Regions from separate parts of the Viridibacillus sp. FSL R5-0888 genome, predicted to be linked through region 2. Evidence: a T-box and tRNA genes for the amino acid it is inferred to sense, from the RefSeq annotation. Region 2 holds a T-box; the other holds one or more tRNA genes.
The links. The T-box of region 2 lies ahead of serS (serine--tRNA ligase). A T-box ahead of a tRNA ligase gene usually reads a tRNA of that ligase, here a tRNA-Ser.
Positions count from the first base shown of each region.

Region 1: it has a tRNA-Ser gene. The T-box ahead of serS (serine--tRNA ligase) is inferred to sense a tRNA for this amino acid. The anticodon was not compared.

Region 1 is NZ_JBBPAU010000001.1:33,794-45,634, reverse strand. Features, by position in the region: gene tmk (dTMP kinase) at 46-672, opposite strand; rRNA gene rrf (5S ribosomal RNA) at 1,195-1,310, opposite strand; rRNA gene MKY02_RS00185 (23S ribosomal RNA) at 1,374-4,303, opposite strand; rRNA gene MKY02_RS00180 (16S ribosomal RNA) at 4,488-6,040, opposite strand; gene MKY02_RS00175 (pro-sigmaK processing inhibitor BofA family protein) at 6,430-6,708, opposite strand; gene MKY02_RS00170 (YaaL family protein) at 6,768-6,983, opposite strand; gene recR (recombination mediator RecR) at 7,001-7,597, opposite strand; gene MKY02_RS00160 (YbaB/EbfC family nucleoid-associated protein) at 7,609-7,929, opposite strand; gene dnaX (DNA polymerase III subunit gamma/tau) at 7,959-9,740, opposite strand; RNA gene ffs (signal recognition particle sRNA large type) at 9,885-10,151, opposite strand; tRNA gene MKY02_RS00145 (tRNA-Ser) at 10,421-10,513, shown strand; gene MKY02_RS00140 (LOG family protein) at 10,635-11,177, opposite strand; gene MKY02_RS00135 (deoxynucleoside kinase) at 11,320-11,841, opposite strand, start outside.
Region 2 is NZ_JBBPAU010000001.1:2,025,125-2,036,965, forward strand. Features, by position in the region: gene MKY02_RS10085 (flavin reductase family protein) at 1-185, shown strand, start outside; gene MKY02_RS10090 (response regulator transcription factor) at 974-1,651, shown strand; gene MKY02_RS10095 (sensor histidine kinase) at 1,644-2,954, shown strand; gene MKY02_RS10100 (hypothetical protein) at 2,970-3,113, opposite strand; gene MKY02_RS10105 (efflux RND transporter permease subunit) at 3,280-6,417, shown strand; gene MKY02_RS10110 (hypothetical protein) at 6,632-6,874, shown strand; gene MKY02_RS10115 (hypothetical protein) at 6,886-7,056, shown strand; gene MKY02_RS10120 (hypothetical protein) at 7,380-7,754, shown strand; gene MKY02_RS22005 (M56 family metallopeptidase) at 7,843-8,118, shown strand; gene MKY02_RS10125 (hypothetical protein) at 8,153-8,479, shown strand; gene MKY02_RS10130 (hypothetical protein) at 8,897-9,157, shown strand; T-box leader at 9,169-9,384, shown strand; gene serS (serine--tRNA ligase) at 9,507-10,787, shown strand; gene MKY02_RS10140 (hypothetical protein) at 11,600-11,841, shown strand, end outside.

The DNA.
Region 1 (11,841 bases), 2.0 Mb from region 2:
TCTTTAAATAATTATAACACAAACAAGCTAATTTCTTCATTTTCTTTATAATTCATTTTTCAAAATTTCCCAAACATTCTCAACTACTTCATCTAAACTTTTACTTGCATCTACTATACGAAAACGTTCTGGATTTTGATCTGCTAATAATTTATAGGCTTCACAAACCTTTGTATGGAAAGCTAGGCTCTCTACATCTAAACGGTTAATTTCACGGTCACTATGCGCATTAATTCGTGCAAGTCCCGCCTCTGGCTCTAAATCAAATAATATCGTTAAATCAGGCATTCTATCCCCAATAGCAAACTCATTGATAGAACGAACCCCTTCCATTCCAAGACCTCTGGCATGTCCCTGATAAGCTAATGATGAATCAATAAAGCGGTCACATAAGACCGGGATACCTAAAGCTAAAGCTGGTTCTACCTTTTCCGCAAAATGCTGGCTGCGAGCAGCTGCATATAATAGAGCCTCCGTCCGTGCATCCATTGCTGTATGGGCAGGGTTTAATATGATATCGCGAATCTTTTCAGCTATTTCGTTGCCCCCTGGTTCACGTGTTGCAACGAACTCTTTCCCCTCCCTTTGTAGCCTTTCAACAACCATTTTCAATACAGTAGTTTTCCCTGCTCCCTCTGGTCCTTCAAATGTTATAAATAAATTTTTCTTCATTATTATATGTTCCTCCGATAACGGATTAGTTTCGATTTACTCTATTATACAATATCTATTCTTAAAACCCGTCACTCATGCTTAATTTCATTAATCAAAAAGTCCAATTGCATACTAAATAGTTTTTAATTACCCTATTTCAAATTATTTAACCCTACTACCTTTTACAATAATTGATATCCTGTATTTTAAAATACTTATAAATTACTACTCAATTTGAGGAGATGAAAATCTCTTACTTGATACTAGAATTAATATCAATCGATTAATCCATAATGCAGCCAGCGGGTTATTTAATGATTAAAATATTCTAATAACCATATATACATATATATAAAGTATTAAATCAACCAATTGAATTAAACAAAAGTTAATCGATTGGATAAACAGAGAAAACAACTACAGAAAAGCTCATTTTAACCATAAACGTCTAAGATCACTTAGGCTTTTATATATTTGATGTATTTTATTTTCAAAATCAATAAAAAAGCACAACTGATTAAATCAGCTGTGCTTTGATGTGCCTAGCAACGTCCTACTCTCACAGGGGGAAACCCCCAACTACCATCGGCGCTAAAGAGCTTAACTTCCGTGTTCGGCATGGGAACGGGTGTGACCTCTTTGCCATCATCACTAGACTATATTAGAGAACTTGTTCTCTCAAAACTGGATAAATTACATTGAAGTTCGTTAAGTAAAATTTGGTTAAGTCCTCGATCTATTAGTATTCGTCAGCTCCGTATGTCGCCACACTTCCACCTCGAACCTATCTACCTCATCGTCTTTGAGGGATCTTACTTACTTGCGTAATGGGAAATCTCATCTTGAGGGGGGCTTCATGCTTAGATGCTTTCAGCACTTATCCCGTCCACACATAGCTACCCAGCGATGCCCTTGGCAGAACAACTGGTACACCAGCGGTGTGTCCATCCCGGTCCTCTCGTACTAAGGACAGCTCCTCTCAAATTTCCTACGCCCACGACGGATAGGGACCGAACTGTCTCACGACGTTCTGAACCCAGCTCGCGTACCGCTTTAATGGGCGAACAGCCCAACCCTTGGGACCGACTACAGCCCCAGGATGCGATGAGCCGACATCGAGGTGCCAAACCTCCCCGTCGATGTGGACTCTTGGGGGAGATAAGCCTGTTATCCCCGGGGTAGCTTTTATCCGTTGAGCGATGGCCCTTCCATGCGGAACCACCGGATCACTAAGCCCGTCTTTCGACCCTGCTCGACTTGTAGGTCTCGCAGTCAAGCTCCCTTATGCCTTTACACTCTACGAATGATTTCCAACCATTCTGAGGGAACCTTTGGGCGCCTCCGTTACTCTTTAGGAGGCGACCGCCCCAGTCAAACTGCCCGCCTGACACTGTCTCCTACCCCGCTAAGGGGCATGGGTTAGAAGTTCAATACATCTAGGGTAGTATCCCACCAACGCCTCCTCCGAAGCTGGCGCTCCGGAATCTCTGGCTCCTACCTATCCTGTACAAGATGTATCAAAATTCAATATCAGGCTACAGTAAAGCTCCACGGGGTCTTTCCGTCCTGTCGCGGGTAACCTGCATCTTCACAGGTACTATAATTTCACCGAGTCTCTCGTTGAGACAGTGCCCAGATCGTTACGCCTTTCGTGCGGGTCGGAACTTACCCGACAAGGAATTTCGCTACCTTAGGACCGTTATAGTTACGGCCGCCGTTTACTGGGGCTTCAATTCGCACCTTCGCTTGCGCTAAGCACTCCTCTTAACCTTCCAGCACCGGGCAGGCGTCAGCCCCTATACGTCACCTTACGGTTTTGCAGAGACCTGTGTTTTTGCTAAACAGTCGCCTGGGCCTATTCACTGCGGCTCTCTCGGGCTTTCACCCTACTAGAGCACCCCTTCTCCCGAAGTTACGGGGTCATTTTGCCGAGTTCCTTAACGAGAGTTCTCTCGCACACCTTAGGATTCTCTCCTCGACTACCTGTGTCGGTTTGCGGTACGGGCACCTTTTACCTCGCTAGAGGCTTTTCTTGGCAGTGTGAAATCAGGAACTCCGGACATACGTCCTCGTCATCACAGCTCAACGTTATAGAAATGGGATTTGCCTCATTTCACGCCTCACTGCTTGAACATGCATAACCAACAGCATGCTTACCCTATCCTACTGCGTCCCCCCATTGCTCAAATGGTAAATAGGTGGTACAGGAATATCAACCTGTTGTCCATCGCCTACGCCTATCGGCCTCGGCTTAGGTCCCGACTAACCCTGAGCGGACGAGCCTTCCTCAGGAAACCTTAGTCATTCGGTGGACGGGATTCTCACCCGTCTTTCGCTACTCATACCGGCATTCTCACTTCTAAGCGCTCCACCAGTCCTTCCGGTCTGACTTCACAGCACTTAGAACGCTCTCCTACCACGGACATCTAAGATGTCCATCCACAGCTTCGGTGAATTGTTTAGCCCCGATACATTTTCGGCGCAGCGTCACTCGACCAGTGAGCTATTACGCACTCTTTAAATGATGGCTGCTTCTGAGCCAACATCCTGGTTGTCTAAGCAACGTCACATCCTTTTCCACTTAACAATTACTTTGGGACCTTAGCTGGTGGTCTGGGCTGTTTCCCTCTTGACTACGGATCTTATCACTCGCAGTCTGACTCCCGTGCATAAATCACTGGCATTCGGAGTTTGTCTGAATTCGGTAATCCGGGATGGACCCCTAGTTCAAACAGTGCTCTACCTCCAGGATTCTTTATCACGAGGCTAGCCCTAAAGCTATTTCGGAGAGAACCAGCTATCTCCAGGTTCGATTGGAATTTCTCCGCTACCCACACCTCATCCCCGCACTTTTCAACGTACGTGGGTTCGGGCCTCCAGTAAGTGTTACCTTACCTTCACCCTGGACATGGGTAGATCACCTGGTTTCGGGTCTACAACCACATACTCATTCGCCCTATTCAGACTCGCTTTCGCTGCGGCTCCGTCTTCTAAAACTTAACCTCGCATGTAATCGTAACTCGCCGGTTCATTCTACAAAAGGCACGCTATCACCCATTAACGGGCTCTAACTACTTGTAGGCACATGGTTTCAGGATCTATTTCACTCCCCTTCCGGGGTGCTTTTCACCTTTCCCTCACGGTACTGGTTCACTATCGGTCACTAGGTAGTATTTAGCCTTGGGAGATGGTCCTCCCAGATTCCGACGGAATTTCACGTGTTCCGCCGTACTCAGGATACACTCAAGAGAGAATGAACTTTCAACTACAGGGCTGTTACCTGCTCTGGCGGGCCTTTCCAGACCGCTTCGTTTAACTCATTCCTTTGTAACTCCATATAGAGTGTCCTACAACCCCAAGAGGCAAGCCTCTTGGTTTGGGCTATTCCCGTTTCGCTCGCCGCTACTCAGGGAATCGATTTTTCTTTCTCTTCCTCCAGGTACTTAGATGTTTCAGTTCCCTGGGTCTGCCATCAAGACGCTATGTATTCACGTCAAGATACTGCTCCATTACGAACAGTGGGTTCCCCCATTCGGAAATCTCCGGATCAAAGCTCACTTACAGCTCCCCGAAGCATATCGGTGTTAGTGCCGTCCTTCTTCGGCTCCTAGTGCCAAGGCATCCGCCATGCGCCCTTAATAACTTAACCTAAAAGTTAGTTATTAAGCCTAAAAAACTTAATAATAAAAAATGTGTTACTTAATTTGCTTCAATGTCGTTTTATCCAGTTTTCAAAGAACAAGGTTTTGAAGATCATTTTACAATGAGCCTTCAAAACTGAACGCAAGACGTTAATCGACAGATCCAAGATCTGTTTCCGTAATTATCCTTAGAAAGGAGGTGATCCAGCCGCACCTTCCGATACGGCTACCTTGTTACGACTTCACCCCAATCATCTATCCCACCTTCGGCGGCTGGCTCCATAAAGGTTACCTCACCGACTTCGGGTGTTACAAACTCTCGTGGTGTGACGGGCGGTGTGTACAAGGCCCGGGAACGTATTCACCGTGGCATGCTGATCCACGATTACTAGCGATTCCGGCTTCATGTAGGCGAGTTGCAGCCTACAATCCGAACTGAGAACGATTTTATGAGATTAGCATACCCTCGCGAGTTAGCGACTCTTTGTATCGTCCATTGTAGCACGTGTGTAGCCCAGGTCATAAGGGGCATGATGATTTGACGTCATCCCCACCTTCCTCCGGTTTGTCACCGGCAGTCACCTTAGAGTGCCCAACTAAATGATGGCAACTAAGATCAAGGGTTGCGCTCGTTGCGGGACTTAACCCAACATCTCACGACACGAGCTGACGACAACCATGCACCACCTGTCACCAATGTCCCCGAAGGGAAAACTCTATCTCTAGAGCGGTCATTGGGATGTCAAGACCTGGTAAGGTTCTTCGCGTTGCTTCGAATTAAACCACATGCTCCACCGCTTGTGCGGGCCCCCGTCAATTCCTTTGAGTTTCAACCTTGCGGCCGTACTCCCCAGGCGGAGTGCTTAATGCGTTAGCTGCAGCACTAAGGGGCGGAAACCCCCTAACACTTAGCACTCATCGTTTACGGCGTGGACTACCAGGGTATCTAATCCTGTTTGCTCCCCACGCTTTCGCGCCTCAGTGTCAGTTACAGACCAGAAAGTCGCCTTCGCCACTGGTGTTCCTCCAAATCTCTACGCATTTCACCGCTACACTTGGAATTCCACTTTCCTCTTCTGCACTCAAGTCTCCCAGTTTCCAATGACCCTCCACGGTTGAGCCGTGGGCTTTCACATCAGACTTAAGAAACCACCTGCGCGCGCTTTACGCCCAATAAATCCGGACAACGCTTGCCACCTACGTATTACCGCGGCTGCTGGCACGTAGTTAGCCGTGGCTTTCTAATAAGGTACCGTCAAGGTACGTTCAGTTACTAACGTACTTGTTCTTCCCTTACAACAGAGTTTTACGATCCGAAAACCTTCATCACTCACGCGGCGTTGCTCCATCAGACTTTCGTCCATTGTGGAAGATTCCCTACTGCTGCCTCCCGTAGGAGTTTGGGCCGTGTCTCAGTCCCAATGTGGCCGATCACCCTCTCAGGTCGGCTATGCATCGTTGCCTTGGTAGGCCATTACCCCACCAACTAGCTAATGCACCGCGGGCCCATCTAGTAGTGACAGCCGAAACCGCCTTTCAGCATTTTGCCATGTGACAAAATGGATTATTCGGTATTAGCCCCGGTTTCCCGGAGTTATCCCAATCTACTAGGTAGGTTGCCCACGTGTTACTCACCCGTCCGCCGCTAAATCAGAAGAAGCAAGCTTCTTCATCATTCGCTCGACTTGCATGTATTAGGCACGCCGCCAGCGTTCGTCCTGAGCCAGGATCAAACTCTCCATAAAAGTAGTTTGAAAGCTCATTAGCTTTGCTAGCGTATCATCCGAAGATGATATCTATTTTTTGTTTTGATCCACCAACAGAGTTGATGTTCAAAAACATTTATTGATTAACGTCTTGCATGTTCAGTTTTCAAGGTTCATTGTATTCGGTCGATGTCTAGTCGACTTTTAATATTATATCAGGATAACATTTCGTTGTCAATAACTTTTAAAAAATTTCTTTTTTAGTTATCGTCCTGACAAGTTGCTTAGTTTTAGTAGCAACCTTTATATTATATCAACTTCACTTCTCGTTGTCAACAACTTTTTAAGATTGTTTTTTTAGTTGATCTGTTACTTAAATTAGCAACTTAACTAATATAACACGCTTTATAAGCGTGCGCAAGTGTTTTTCAAAAAAAGTTATAGTAGATTGAAATTGCTAATACAGAGGCTACTCCTGGTATACCTAATAGTGCAACCAACAAGCTAGAGAAAAAGTTAATAGGAACAAACAATCCTGCAAAACCTAATAAATAGTGTAGTGCGAACAGTAGTACAAAAGAAAATGCTATACGAAACCAAAAAATTGATAGCCACTCAATTGCTTTACCCCAATGCTTTCTTGTTCTCATTAATAGGAAGAAAAAAAACAACACCCCTACGAAACCAACAATCGGTTTCCACATCATATATATCCCACTCCTTTTATGATAGTAGTGAAATATATGATTGGGATGCTGTTTTTAATTCATTTTCTTAATAAGATTTTTCGAATACGCGCTTCTTTAAATAGATAGAAGTGTTTACTTTCAGCAATTTTACGCTGCGCGATTGTATCTAGATCATAATCATCTAGTAAACCTTCAATCTCTTGCGTCTGCTGCCAGTCTTCTTTGGTTTCTCTCATTAGAACCACTAACTTCTCATCAAATTCTTGACGTAGCTTTTGTTTACGAAAAAACATCATGTTCGCCCCTTACTTTACAGTTCACGTCTTCCTTCTAACGCTTTTGATAAAGTTACTTCATCAGCATATTCCAAATCGCCACCTACAGGTAAACCGTGAGCTATACGAGTTGTACGTATACCCGATGGTTTTACTAGGCGCGAAATGTACATTGCAGTAGCTTCACCTTCTATAGTAGGGTTTGTAGCTAAAATTAATTCCTGTACTTGATCATCTTGTAATCTTTTCAACAATGTAGGTACATTAATATCTTCCGGGCCAATACCGTCCATTGGCGAGATTGCACCATGAAGCACGTGATATAAGCCGTGATAGTCACGCATTTTTTCCATGGCTATCACATCTTTAGGATCTTGAACAACACAGATCGTTGAAGCATCACGCTGTTTATCCTGACAAATATGACATGGATCCACATCAGTAATATGACCACAAACTGAACAATAAGTTAAGTTACGTTTAGCATCAACTAATGCTTTTGCAAATGATAGGACAGTATCTTCCTTCATTGTTAACACAAAAAACGCCAGTCGAGCCGCGGTTTTCGGCCCGATACCTGGCAATTTCATAAAACTATCAATTAATTTTGATATCGGTTCAGGATAATGCATATCAATTCCTCCTAGAACATGCCGGGAAGGTTCATACCTTTCGTGAATTGTCCCATTGTAGCATTTGTAGTTTCGTCTACTTTTTTAATCGCTTCGTTTGTAGCAATGATAATTAGATCTTGTAACATTTCGATATCTTCTGGATCTACTACTGATTCATCAAGAATTACGTCAGTCACTTTCTTCTCACCAGATATAACTACTTTCACCATACCACCACCAGCTACACCTTCAAATACCTGAACAGCTAGTTCTTCTTGAGCTTCCATCATTTTCTTTTGCATTTTTTGCATTTGTTTCATCATGTTATTCATATTTCCCATACCACGCATATTAGTTTCCTCCTCAAAATAATTAAAATTCACTCTTCTAGTATTTCTACAAAACCTTTACCAAAAAGCTCCTCTGCTTTTGCGACAAGCGGATCCTCTGAAGGAATTCGCTCCTCTACAAAAAGAGGTTCTGTCATTTCGTTTACATTATCTGCAGGTGTTTCTTCTAATGAATGCACCTGTTTGTCCAGACCATGCTGACGAATGAAGTCTGCACGTATTTTCAGCCAATTATCCTCGGGCACTACTACGATTTCATAGGCCACACCTGTTAATGGTTGTAAGATTGTAGACATCGCTGAAAATGTACCATTATTAGTACCTATCGTGCAATAAACTCCCTGCTTTAATTTTAACACAAACGCATTAGAAGATGCTGCCACAGGTTCAGCGTCTTCCAAAAGTGCTGATTGCGATTTTTGAAGTTGATTTAGCACATCAGACCACGCTGATTTTATCATTTGCAAATCTTTTTTCGTTGCTACTTTAAGTACCTCTTGGATACGACCAACATTAATTTTCATACCACTATCCACTTTTGGTCGTTGTCGTTGTTGAGCAGGTGCTGCATTACGTTGCTGTTGGCCACCTTGTTGAAGTTGCAGAACAATTTGTTCTAAAGAGGCAATTTTCGATTCAAGGTCTGCAACGTTAGGTGATTCGCCGGTAGATTGCGTCATCATTGGACTATTTTCTTGAATAGTGGCTTGAGTGATGGGTTGACCTGGAGCGAATTGCGCCATTTTCAGTAAAGCAGTCTCTAAGTAAATTTTGGAATGATGTGAAAAACGCATTTCTTGTTGCGTCTTCGAAAGGATATCAACATATCCATATAACGTATCCGTTGTAAATTGGTTGGCTAAAGTTTTGAACTTTTCATCTGACGAGGCAAGCTCAAGTAGATCCTCTAAATCAGGGGCTGTTTGAATTAGTAATAGGTCACGGAAAAATGTGATGAGATCTTCTGATAGACGCACCGCATCTTTTCCTTCACTTATTAATTTTTCTAAAAGCGCTAATACTTGTGCAATATCTTTATCTCCTAATGCTTTTGCTAAATCATAGAAGACTTCCTGACTTATAGACCCTGTCACGAATAGAGCATCCTCTAGCGTTAACTTGTCTCCACTGAAAGATACAACTTGATCCAACATACTCAATGCGTCTCGCATACCTCCGGCAGCAGATTGAGCGATGACCTTCAACGCTTGCTCATCATATTGTAGTTCTATATCTTCTAAAACGATTTTCATACGTTCCAATAAATCAATAGAAGAAAGTCGTTTAAAATCGAATCTTTGACAACGTGAAATAATAGTCGCTGGCAGCTTATGCGGCTCCGTCGTTGCCAATATAAATACAACATGCGCAGGCGGTTCTTCTAAAGTTTTAAGTAGAGCATTAAATGCACTTGTAGATAACATATGGACTTCATCGATGATATACACCTTAAATCGGGCACTTGCAGGTGCAAAACGTACTTTTTCAATAATCTCACGCATTTCCTCCACGCGAGAGTTAGATGCAGCATCAAATTCAATGACATCAGGATGTGACCCATTTGTGATACTAATGCACGTTGCACATGTATTACACGGTTCTTCAGTTGGTGCATGCTCACAATTTAATGCTTTTGCAAATATTTTCGCTGTACTTGTTTTCCCTGTACCACGAGGTCCAGAGAATAAATAAGCATGCGTAGTTTTATTGGCAAGGAGAGCATTTTGGAGGGTCCGTTTAACATGCGACTGTCCTGACATTTCTCTGAATGATTGCGGGCGATACACACGATAAAAAGCTTGATACGTCAACGTTTCCCTCTCCTTTTTTGCCGATTAGTTGAATGTATTTATTATACCATAAGAGCGCTGATTAAAGCCGCCGATACCTTTAGATAAAATAAAAAACTCATTCGCCGAAAACGACGAATGAGTTTGAAATTTGCACGATAAATGCCGTGCACCTTCCTTCGACAGCCGTACATAAGCGTTACTTTTGTCGTTAGCTCTGATTAGGCAACCCTACGGCACATGCGATAAGCCGCTTAATGCTGCTTCCTTCCGGACCTGACATGGTTCGCGGGTACGCATTGCGTAGGACCCAATCGTCAACACTACGTGCAAAAGGCAGACCAAACATACGGACAGCCTTAGAAAAGGACTTCAGTCTCGCTAGAGCGGATTGCGAGTTATAGGACACCGCTACCTTCCCACCTAGCACGGCATCTATTAGTATACGAAGAATAATGAAAAAAATCAATATAAAAGCATGAAACGAAATATTACAATTAACAAAAGAATAGTCCTAAGATCGATTAATATCTTATTTCAAGCGATTTTTCACCTTCTAATTAAAATACTTTTCACTTTAAAAAATTCTGTAAAATAGACCTTTTAAATATTAATTTAATTTTTTTATTAAAAAGTGTTGACGAGATATTTAATACATGATAAAGTATTACTTGTCAGAAAGACAACAACATACTTTCTTCGGAGGAATACCCAAGTCTGGCTGAAGGGATCGGTCTTGAAAACCGACAGGCGGGTCATACCGCGCGGGGGTTCGAATCCCTCTTCCTCCTCCATTTTATTTTTAAAAACACGCGCATAATATTGAGATTGTATTCGTTGCTAAAGTGACGAATTTTTTCTCTAATACATATAGTCAGAAATTTTAGAAACAAACATTTATGTTTGTTTCTTTTTTTATTTATCAAATTGATTAATAAATAGTAAGAGCTCTTCAGGCGAACTTACAACACCGATTTTCCTCTGCTGACTTTTTAACATGAAGCCTTCATCCACAGTATGTTGTAAATGTGCTTGAAGAAAATCATAATAAGAATTGATGTTATATAAGCATACAGCTTTCGAATGCTGGCCTACTTGAGAAAGTGTTAGTACATCAAAAAACTCATCCATTGTCCCCGCGCCACCTGGCAATGCGATAAAGGCATCTGCTAACTCCCCCATTTTAGCCTTACGCTCATACATAGTATCTACAAAAACCAATTCTGATAACCCCTGATGTGTAACCTCTTTCCATTGCATAAAAGTAGGCATAACACCAATTACTTCTCCTCCATGAGCTAATACCTCATCTGCCACTTTACCCATTAGACCTACAATTGATCCTCCATAAACAACCCCAACACCATGTATAGCCAAAAACTTACCGAGCTCTATAGCTTTCTCAGCATATATAGAATTCCTCCCCATCTTAGATCCACAGTAAATTGCTACCCTCATAAAGTGCACCCCCTCTTATTTAAAAATATAAAATAATGCACCTATATATGATTATATTCCTCCATTTCTTATAGTAATTTTAAACATATTATTTATTGCTATAAAAAAGACTGTCATTGAAATGACAGTCTTTTTTAACCGATTATTTACGACGTAAATGTGATGTCTGCTCCATAAAGTGACTAATACGTTCCACAATTACTTCTACTGTATCTGGATTTTTCATCAAATCGTAGTCGTTGATATCTAAACGTAATACCGGACATGCATTAAAACTGTCGATCCAGTTTTCATAACGTCCGTGCATTTCATACCAATAATCCTTTGGTGTTTGTTGTTCCATCGGACGACCACGTTCTTCTATACGCGATAAAATATCTTCAATTGGCCCTTCCAAGTAAATTAGCAAATCTGGATGTGGAAAATAAGGTGTCATAACCATTGCATCGAATAAGTTTTTATATGTTTCATAATCAATTTTACTCATCGTGCCTTTTTCTTCATGCATTTTAGCAAAAATTCCTGTGTCCTCATAGATTGAACGATCTTGAATAAAGCCACCACCATATTCAAAAATACGTTTTTGCTCTTTGAAACGTTCTGCTAAGAAATATATTTGTAAATGGAAGCTCCATTTTTCGAAATCATCGTAGAACTTGTCCAA
Region 2 (11,841 bases):
ACCAAATTATGCCTGTCGGTGGAGATTATCTAGTGCTTGGAAAAGTTGAATGTGTCCAAATAGATGAAGCAATCTATGCAGGAAACTATAAAATAGCAATCGATAAATGGAAGCCGCTTGCTAGTTTGGCAGGAGACTTTGCCGGACTAATGCCTTCATTTTCATATGGGCAGAAAGGTACATAAATCATGGTGCAGCATTAATTGTTATACTTAATTCACTTCGCTTACTAAGAATTAAGTAAAAAAGAGTGTGTAGCTAGACATTGGACAGAACCATAGTTAACGGTTCTGTCTTTATTTTTTTCGAGATATATTAAATAGTTATTATTATTTTTAGAGACTTTTCTATAGATCACTCGGAAAAAATGTAAAAAGACAATAAAGTTTAGACCTTTAATTCATTCACCTCTTTTGTTTTTAAATCCCCTTATAGAATAATGGTTTCCAAATGTCCTTGCTAATATTTTTTTAACTCTTCTTGTACTAAACTGCCCCGTTAGTTGAAGAAGGAAACAGTTTTACTAACTTCTTGAAGTAATACTATTGAAGCGATATAGGTTAGTTGAAGAGTGTTATTTAATTTATGTTCAACAATGGTCCAGTTTGTTTAGAATCCCTCTCAAAGAGAGTTAGTTATTTATATTAAGATATTCCGAGTGGTTCTTAACCATTTATCAAATATCAGTAAAATAATTTAGAAACGAAAAAAGGAAAGTACTAAAATGGAAAACGTATCAAATATAGATAAATTGGAATCAATAAAATCTTTACAATCGACAATCAGTAAACTCGAAAATGCCTTATAGTTTTGTCGACGTAACATTTGGTTAACATTCGCATGATAATTTACACTAAGAGATGAAGAGATGAAGAGATGAAGAGATGAAGAGATGAAGAGATGAAGAGATGAAGAGATGAAGAGATGAAGAGATGAAGAGATGAAGAGATGAAGAGATGAAGAGGTGAACGTTATGGTGAAAATTGTTGTCGTGGACGACGAACAATCAATTCGCGCATTGATTAGCTTATATTTAGAAGATGAAGGCTTTACAGTTATTGAAAAAGAATCTGCGCAAGAGGCCCTCGAATTTATGCTTGGTAATCCGGTCGACTGTGTCATTACCGATATTATGATGCCCGGCATGGACGGTTATAGTTTGAGCAAGGAAATCCGGGCGTTTTCCAACGTGCCGATGCTCATGATTACTGCGAAATCGGAGCAACAAGATTTAGTGCGAGGTTTCCACGCAGGCACCGACGATTATTTAACGAAACCGTTTGATCCCGTTGAAATGGTGGTGCGTGTCAAAGCATTGCTGCGCCGTGCAAACGTTGAGATGCATCAACAAATTCAGCTCGGTGATTTTACACTTAATCGGAAAAACTACACACTAAGTGACGGCCTGCAAAGCGAAGTATTGCCACTAAAGGAATTTGAGTTATTATTTTTATTTGCAACGAATTGCGAGCTAGTATTTACACGCGACCATTTACTCGAAAAAATATGGGGCCTTGATTACGAAGGAACGGAGCGTACAGTCGATGTGCATATTCGGAAAATTCGCAAGCGTTTAGAGAGTCTCGCTATCCCACTCGAAATTCAGACGCTGCGTAATATCGGCTATCGCTTAGGTGAACGCCATGAATAATCTCACGACACGCCTATTGTTAAACTTTATTATTACGCTAGCGATTAGCTTATGTATTGCGATATTTATTACGTTTCAAGTGATACCGAGCCATATTGCGAAGCAAATTAGTAACAATGTGCAAAAAATTGCGCAATCGGTTGAAGAACAACAACTATCAGAAGATGCATTCCAAAATGAGCTATTCCAATTTTCATTGACGAATATCAGTTATCAATCGATGGAGACGTTGCAAAATTCGCCGCTACTAAGCAATGTGTCGAAGAAAAAAATTCGCGAAGGCCAGGCAGTAGAAGGCGATGACACGTCGAAAGATTTAGTGTATATCTATCCTATTGAAATTCATAGTGACACGAAATATTTACAGTTTATTTTGAAACAGACGATTTTTAAAAATATGCTGAAGAGTGCATTTATTTTATTATCAAAGATTACGCTCTTCGTCGGCATCGGCTTAAATATCTTTACGTCGATTCAAATCGTGCGCCCGATTCGCAAGCTGAAGGAATATACCGCGCAGTTTGCAAAAGGAAATTTCACATTTAAACATACGAAAAACTATTCGAATGAAATTGACCAGTTGTACGAAAGCTTCGGGACGATGTCGAATGACTTAGAGAAAATGCTACAGTCGCAAAAAGATTTCGTGTCGAATATTTCGCATGAATTCCAAACGCCCTTGACTTCGATCAAAGGCTTTACAAAAGCGTTGCAACAAAAGGAAATGTCGCGCGAGAAGCAGCTTTATTACTTACGAATTATCGAGCATGAAAGCGCCCGTTTATCGCAACTAAGTCGTAATGTACTGAAACTATCGAGCTTGCAAAATGGTACGCAACCACTCGAAAAACGAACATTCGATTTAGCAGAGCAACTACGCCAAGTTATCATTTCACTTGAGCCGCACTGGGCCACCAAAGCGATTGAGTTTGATGTACAAATCGAGCGCAGTATCATTGAAGCAGATGAGTTACTGCTCTATCAAGTATGGTACAACTTAATTAACAATGCGATTCATTTTACGCCGGAAAATTGTAAGTTAGGGCTTACATTGCGCAGTGATGGTGAACATTACACGATTCAACTAGAGGACGAAGGACCTGGCATTGAGCAACCCGAACTAGATCGCGTTAAAGAACCTTTTTATAAGGCCAAAAATCAAAAATCGACCGGCAATGGCCTTGGCTTATCAATCGTCGAAAATATTGTGCGAAAACATCATGGTACATTCCAGCTTGAAAATTATGAACGTGGCTTACGAGTAACCGTTATTTTACCGCATAAAAATGAAGCGACCAACTAATCGGGTACTGACTCACTAAAATGAGACAGTGAATGTTTCAATTTGTGTATCATTTTTGATTCCTAACTCTTCTTGAATTTGTTTTTTCGGTACACCCGCTAACCTTCTTTCAATTGCCATCATTTTTAATTCATATGAATATACACGTTTTTTGTCCATTCAAAAGCACCTCCAAAGTGCTTTTTTATGTTGTCTAAAATATTTAGGTCAGTCCAATCGGTTGCTTCTTTTTTTATTATTTTCCGATTACGTAACATTGAGTTAACATTCGCTTTTTATGATAGTCCTTATCGAAGGGTTTGCCCTTCAATTTATAAAGAAAAGGATGAAAACATTGAAGCACATTATTGATTTTATGATTGGTAACAAACTAGCAGTGTGGATTTTGACGGTCTTACTGATTGTCTGGGGTATTTTTGCGTCAACGACGATTAAATACGAATCCATTCCGAACATTTCATTACCGACATTAAGCGTATCAGCGGTCTATCCGAATGCCACCCCTGAGCAAGTTGCCGACGATGTATCGAAGCCCCTCGAGGATGCGATTTCCTCTATTAAAGGCGTCGATAGCGTCAACAGCAAATCGTCTCAAAACGTTGCATCACTGACAGTCAATTACGACTACGACACCGATTTAGATAAGGCCCAAACTAAGCTTGAAAAAGCCTTCAAATCGGTCGACTTACCAGAAGGTGTCGACGAACCAACAATCATGCAATTTAGCTCAAGCATGATGCCTATTTTAGCACTTAGCGTCTCTAGCGAAGATGGCAATTTAAAAACAGCTACTCAATTCGTTGAAGATGATGTGAAAACCGCACTTGAGAAAATCGACGGTGTTGGTCAATTAACGGTAACAGGTCAAGAAGCATACGAAATTGAATTGACGTATGATGAAGACAAATTAGCAGCGCTTGGCACTACAGCTGCAGCTGTCACCCAAGCAATTCAAGGTCAAAACGTTACAAATCAGCTTGGCCTTTACACATTAGATGACACGAAAAAATCGATTGTCGTAAACGATAAAGCGACATCGCTTAAACAGTTGAACGACATGGATATCGTGTTTGGTTCAAGTGCAGGCGCTGCACAAAGCCAAGCGCATACTGACGCTGGTCAAGCCGCTTCTGCTGGCGTTCAAACAGTGAAATTAAAAGACGTGGCTACACTTGAAAAAGTCGAAAACCACGACTCTATTTCACGCGTCAACGGCAAAGATGCAATTTCAATTCAACTTACAGCGACACAAGACGCCAATACGGTCGATGTTGTCAACGCTGTGAAAGACAAAATAACAGATTTAGAAAAAGCGAATATCGATATGAATATCGATATTACGAGCGACCAAGGTCAACCAATTGAAGATTCTGTGAATACGATGCTTGAAAAAGCAATTTTCGGTGCGATTTTCGCCGTATTAGTCATTCTAATCTTCTTACGTAACTTCCGCTCAACAATCATTTCAATCGTTTCGATTCCACTATCATTATTAACATCGATTGCCATCATTAAATCGCTCGATATGACGTTAAATATGATGACACTCGGTGCGTTAACTGTAGCTATCGGACGTGTAATCGATGACTCGATTGTCGTTGTCGAAAACATTTACCGACGCATGTATGATAAAAACGAGCCGTTACGTGGTCGTCAATTAATCGCGTCTGCTACGACAGAAATGTTCAAACCGATTCTGTCATCTACATTAGTAACGGTCGCGGTATTCACACCAATCATCTTTATCGATGGTATGGTCGCTGAATTATTCGGTCCATTTGCAATAACGATGGCTATTGCTCTTGGCATATCGTTAATCGTGGCCATTACAGTCGTACCAATTATGGCGCACACAATGTTCAAAAAAGAAATTTTAGCTACACCAGAACAAAAAGTCGGCAGTAAAGAAAAACATAGTCGTATGGCCATTCGATACGGTAAAATGTTAAATGCCGCATTAAATCACAAAATTATTACATTAGTCATTGCGCTCGTTATTTTAATCGGCTCTGTCGCGCTATTACCGAAAGTGGGCTTTAGCTTCTTTGGTAGCGATCAACAAATGACGATGATTACGACGTACACACCAGCGACTGGAGAATTAGATGACGAAGTAAATAAATCCGTGAAAGAAGCGGAAAAATACATCGCAAAACAAGGCGACGTCACACTCGTACAATCATCAATCACATCAAGCTCTGCTTCACCAGATGCGATGTCAATGATGGCAGGCTCTGGCTCGATGCTATACATCATTTTCAATGAAGATATGAAAAACTTAGATGCCAAACAACAAAAACTGTTCGATCATTTAAAATCATTCGGTCATAAAGGGACTTGGAAGCAACAAGACATGTCGATGACCGGTTCTTCAAACGAAGTGAGCTACACGATTAGTAGTACAGATCGTGCAAAAGTCGAAAAAGCTGCCCTTCAAATCGAAGACGTTTTAAATGACGACAAAGGATTAAAAGATGCAAAGTCAAGCGTATCTGATTCCTATCCACAATATACATTTAACTTGAAAGAAAAAGCACTAAAACAATATGGCTTAACAGCTAACCAATTATCACCAATGTTAATGCAAGCGACAGGTGATACGATCGTCACAACGCTTGAAGATGGCGACAATACGTTAAATGTTATCGTTGCACAAGACGACAGCAAAACGTTTGAAACGATGAAAGCCTTCTTAAAACAAGATATTACGACGCAGCAGGGTACGGAGAAACTGTCTGATTTAGTATCAATCGACAAATCAACAACACCATCATCAATTAGCCGTCAGGATAATAAAGAATACGCAACAGTTACTGCCGGCATTAAGGGTGATGACGTCTCTGCGATTTCAACTCGTATTAAAAAAGAAGTCAACGATATCGACTTTACCAAAGGTGTAACCCTTGAACAAGGCGGTACATCTGCAGATATCCAAGAAACATTCACACAATTAGGCTTAGCGATTATTGCGGCCATTTTCCTTGTGTATTTCATTTTAGTTGTCACATTCCGAGAAGGTTTAGCACCGTTTGCGATTCTCTTCTCATTACCATTTACACTAATCGGTGCCGTTCTTGGCTTACTTATTGCTGGCGAATCATTCACTGTATCGTCTATGCTCGGTATTTTAATGCTCGTTGGGATCGTTGTCACGAATGCCATCGTGTTCGTCGACCGCGTTATTCATAACGAACTTGCCGGCGAAACGATGCGTGATTCGTTAATCGATGCCGCTGAAACGCGCTTACGTCCTATTTTAATGACGGCGATTGCAACCGTATTCGCGCTATTACCATTAGCTCTAAGCAGCAGCTCAGGTGGCTCAATTATCTCGCAAGGCTTAGGAATTACTGTTGTCGGTGGTTTAATTACATCAACAATTTTAACGTTATTTATCGTACCGGTTGTCTACGAAGGATTATCAAAATTGTTCAAGAAAGACCGCCACAAAACAATTGAATAACCGCTAATAAGGAATTTAACAATTCGCCTCCGGATAAACCAATTTTAAGCGCTGCATTGGGATGCTTATCAATACTATTAAGATGGTACTGTTGTAGAATGAACAGGCAATGCGACTACTTGTATTGATTAGTCTGCTCGGTTTTGAGCTGGTAGCCGCAGTACTATGGGTGGAAGCCACATCGGTATCCATCGTTTATTCGGCAGTGGCTTTATTGGGACTTACTTTCGGAGGTGCAGCCACCCTGTTGCAAACTGCACTTGCTTATGCAAGCGGTGAAGAAGGTGTTGATGTCGTAATGCCTATTAATACCACTGAATGGAATTTAGCAGTTGCTGGTGGTGCTTTGCTAGAGATTGTTGGTGTACAGTCATTTCCAGGAGTGCTGTTGATGTTGCTGCTTGTTGTTTTGATTATAGCGTGGAGTGTAAATAGACACGGATTTCCACGAAAGTAGTGAAAATCCATATGCAAGAAAATGAAGCAGAATGGAAATTAGAGTACGGAATGAAACAACATGCGATAGACGAAAAAGCAGAAGAGTTAGATGTAAAAGGATTGTATCGAATGAATCTGAACTCAACAAAAGGGCACCACTGTTTAGTAACATTAGTAGAAAATGATCAAAATATTTTTTAAAAATCTCATACTTAGTTAGAAAAATTAACTCCATTTTGAACAATCCTTTTTCAAAATGGAGTTTTTGCATTTGCTGTTAAATAAAGGTTGAAGGAAACTTTTTGATCAATCTTTTTTCTAAAGCTACAGGAGATATCAATTAATTTTTTACTAACGGGGATTTAGTAGAAGGTCGTTGAGCTATCAATACGAGGCTCTTTTTTCTTATTTACTAAAGGGGCAGTTTAGTTCAACAAGCGTAGGGTCTTCGAACTGTGCAAAATTAAAATTTCTACAAACTTCCATAATTTGGTTTATACTAATAAAAAGGAGTTGTTTTTTAATTGAATGTTAAAAATATAAGTACATCCATTTCTGAAGATATTATTATTACTAATTTGACAGGTTACATAACCCTTGCAGATGTAAACGCATGGTTTAATTCATTTGAAAAAACGTGCTATTCATTTATTAGACAAGGAAAAAAGTATAAGTTGTTAATTAATCGTAAAGGTTATACTCCAGAACATTTTTCTGTACAAAAATTGTGGAAAGACAAATTGTTCGCTAATAATATTTTAGAGAACACTATCGCAGTCGCTTTTTTATTAGAAGAAGGGGATATATTAACTCACCTTGAACAGTCTAATACAAAAGACAACGCAATGTTCTCAAGTAACTATGATCAATTAATTGATTGGCTTACTAAATATAATTAATGGATTTCACTCCTAAGTTGCTAAAAGGTAACTTTTTTTATTTCACAGTTTGTGTTAACTCAGGCTTAACTATTATCAGTTTATTACTTTGTATTTTCCATTAGTTTGGCTTATGTATTTTTTAGTAAACAGAGACATTGAATTCTCTTGCGACGAAAGGGTTATTAGACAATTTGGAGATAAGGCAAAGTCAGCATATGCACTATCTCTCATCAATATGGCAGATGAAACCTATACGGTTACGTCGCTTTGTAATCATTTTAGTAAAAACGGGATTGAAGAAAGGATAGTGTCCATTATGACCTTAAAGAAAAAGTCGGTTTTAGAAACAGCATTCGCATGTACATTAGTCATTAGAGGATGACCGTCTTGCGGCAACTGGCCAAGAGTCACCAACGTTGAAAGAAGGCAAAGAACGAAATCCAGTTAGTGTTACTGATACATCAAATAGCACGACGGAATCACGTGTAATCACAACAAATAAAGGCAAAGAACGAAATGCAGTTAGTGTTACTGATACACCAAATAGTACGACAGAACCACGTGTAATCACAACAAATAAAGGCAAAGAACGAAATGCAGTTAGAGTTACTGATGCATCAAATAGTGCGACGGAACCACGAGTAATCGCAACAAATAAAGGCAAAGAACGAAATGCAGTTAGAGTTACTGATGCATCAAATAGTGCGACGGAACCACGAGTAATCGCAACAAATGAAGAATAAATAAATTACTCCAAAGACTAGTCCTCAATGAGCAATCATCAGAGAACAGTTTCCTGATGATTGTAGGAGAAAAGGGTGTGCTTTAGTTCAATAAACGAGTTATAAAAACAAACGAACATTTAAAGTGAAAGATCGACTCCTTAAAGGAGTCGATCTTTTTTGTTAATTATAGGAGAGATTTCTTATTTGCAGTACAAAGCTAAATTCAAATAAGTACTTATACAAAATACGTAAAGTGTAGCTTTGAAAAAAAGATTGATTATTTATAATAAAGTTTGATTAAAAACATCTCACCTCTATAGATTTCTTAGAGGTGAGATGTTTTTTTATTGGATATTTATGTTAATATCACTATAAAGATTGTGAAGTGTTGTCCTTAAACTAAACAATAGAAAGTGACTAAAAGGGGTATTCTAGATGAATTATAACTATATTGAAAACATTCAATTGTTTTATTCTGACCTTTCCATTGAAGACTTCGGGCTCCTCATATTAAAGCAGTCGGTAAAAATGTTGAAATTCGCTGAATATGAGGGGAAAATTATCTTAGCGCGAAATGGTCATTTATTGGGTTGTGCATTTCATCCGGAATTAACCGGTGATTCAAGAATTCTAGAATATTTTGTATCTTATGGTATGACTTGCAAAATCTGTTTTCATATAGTACAGTATGGTTAAAATTTAAATAACTGAACACGATGATGGGAAGTAGTAGCAAGCACGTTTTTTTTAGAGAGTCAGCGGTTGGTGGAAGCTGATAGAAGCACTTGTGAATCCGTCCTGGAGTTGCACAGTCGAAGTAATGTAAGTAGGCTGTAGCCGGCTGAAATGCCGTTATGAAATAAGTGGATTAGGTATATGCCTAATCAATTAGGGTGGCAACGCGGGTAGCTCTCGTCCCTTTTTAGGGATGGGGGCTTTTTTGTGTTTATTTTGATTCTAAGCGGAGCTATTCGAGTTTAGCTTGCAACGCAATTACACCAAGACTTAACGGATGCAATGACATTAAACTACTGGAGGTATGACTATGTTAGATATTAAACGCGTACGCGATAATTTCGCGGAAATTAAAGAAATGCTATTAACACGTAATGAAGATTTAGGCAACTTAGATGACTTTGAGGATTTAGATGCAAAGCGTCGTGAGTTAATTGCTAAAACAGAAGAATTAAAAGCAGAACGAAATAAAGTATCTGAACAAATTTCAATTATGAAACGCAACAAGGAAAATGCAGATGAAGTTATTGCTCGTATGCGTCATGTAGGCGATGAAATTAAAGAGCTAGATGTTCAACTAAATGATGTTGAAGAGCGCTTTAAAGATATGATGATGCGCTTGCCAAACATTCCACACGAATCTGTACCAGTAGGGACAACAGAAGACGACAATGTAGAAGAATATACTTGGGGTGAAATTCCAACATTTGATTTTGACATTAAAGCACACTGGGATCTTTCTACAGATTTGAAGATTGTTGACTTTGAACGAGGTACAAAAGTAACAGGTAGCCGTTTCTTATTCTACCGCGGGCTTGGAGCTCGTTTAGAACGTGCATTAATGACATTTATGATGGATTTACATGCAGAGGAGCATGGTTATGAGGAAATGCTACCACCTGTCATTGTTAATCGTGATAGCTTGACGGGTACTGGAAATCTTCCTAAATTTGAAGAAGATGTATTTAAATTAGAGGAAACAGATTATTTCATGATTCCAACGGCAGAGGTACCTGTAACAAACTTCTATCGTGATGAAATTTTACTGGCTGAGGATTTACCACAAGGTTTTGCTGCCTATAGTGCGTGCATCCGTTCAGAAGCGGGATCTGCAGGTCGTGATACACGTGGTTTAATCCGTCAACATCAGTTCAACAAAGTAGAACTAGTTCGCTTTGTAAAACCAGAGGAATCATACGAACAATTAGAGCTATTAACAAATCATGCGGAAAAAGTATTGCAATTACTAGGCTTACCATATCGTAAGCTAAAAATGTGTACAGCTGATTTAGGTTTTACTTCAGCGAAGAAATATGATTTAGAAGTTTGGATTCCTGCACAAAACATGTACCGTGAAATTTCTTCTTGCTCTAACTTTGAGGATTTCCAAGCACGACGAGCGAATATCCGCTTCCGTCGTGAGCCAAATGCAAAACCAGAATATGTTCATACATTAAACGGTTCAGGTCTTGCCATTGGTCGTACAGTTGCCGCTATCCTAGAAAACTATCAACAAGCTGATGGAAGCGTAGTAATTCCTGAAGTTTTAAGACCATACATGGGTGGTAAAGAAATAATTGCACCAAAATAAATAACGGGTAAAAGCTATTTTAGATATCCTTTAACAGGTAATTGTATTGCCTTTTTATCGATTTACAGGTGCTTTTAATAGTATCGGGTGGTGTAAACGTCGTGGAATTGAAAAAATGCTTTATTTCTTAAAGGAAATTTAGCGGGACTAAAAAAGATGTTACTATAATAAAGGATGGGGTGCATTAGAAAAAATTTAGAAATGACATTTTGCAGCTCTTTCGCAATTTCCACTATTCCGCAATCGGGCGCTTTAGTTGAACAAACAAGTTAGAAAAAACATTATATCTAAGGTCTTTTTTTATCTTTAAACGTATGAAAATAGATAGAAACAAACATTTGAAGTAAAAGATCGAGAGCTGTTACGACAGCTCTTTTTTTATTCAACTAAAGGGGCAAGTTAGTAGAAGAAGTTACAGAATAATTATTATTGAAACATTACGTTGAATTTTTTGATGAAAAAGATATAGTAGGGACAAAAAAATTGATTTTAAAAACAAGAAAACCCGGCTGAAGGACGGTAGTCCAACAGTCGGGCATTTTTCTTTACTTATACGTCGAAAGTATATGTAATTTGGTATTTGAAAATATCATTGATTGGTGATCCATTACCTTAAATTGTGATTTCGCTAACATTAGCAAAAACGCCTGCAAACGAAGATCATTATGGTAAGTTAATCGCAGTCTTTTGGTTAAAATTACGCAAAAACAAAAAACTTTATTTCCAATTGATACCGTCTTGACTTCATCTTAACATTGTCCAACTATAATCGTTTTTGTAAGGCAAATAAAACAATGGAATGAGGAATTTAAATGGGTAAAAAGAATTTATTCACTGTACTTAGTATTTCAACAGCATTATTAGTAGGAACTGGAAGTGCCTATGCTACACAAATTCAGAAAGATGAGGCAGTAAAAGCGGAACAAATAGTTAACAAACAATCGAATGAAACAACAAAACAAGAAGTAAAAGTACAAGAAAGCAAAAAAATACCAACTGAATTTAGTTTTACTGATGAGGCTTTTTTTACAAGTGATGGTCAGCCTGATTACTA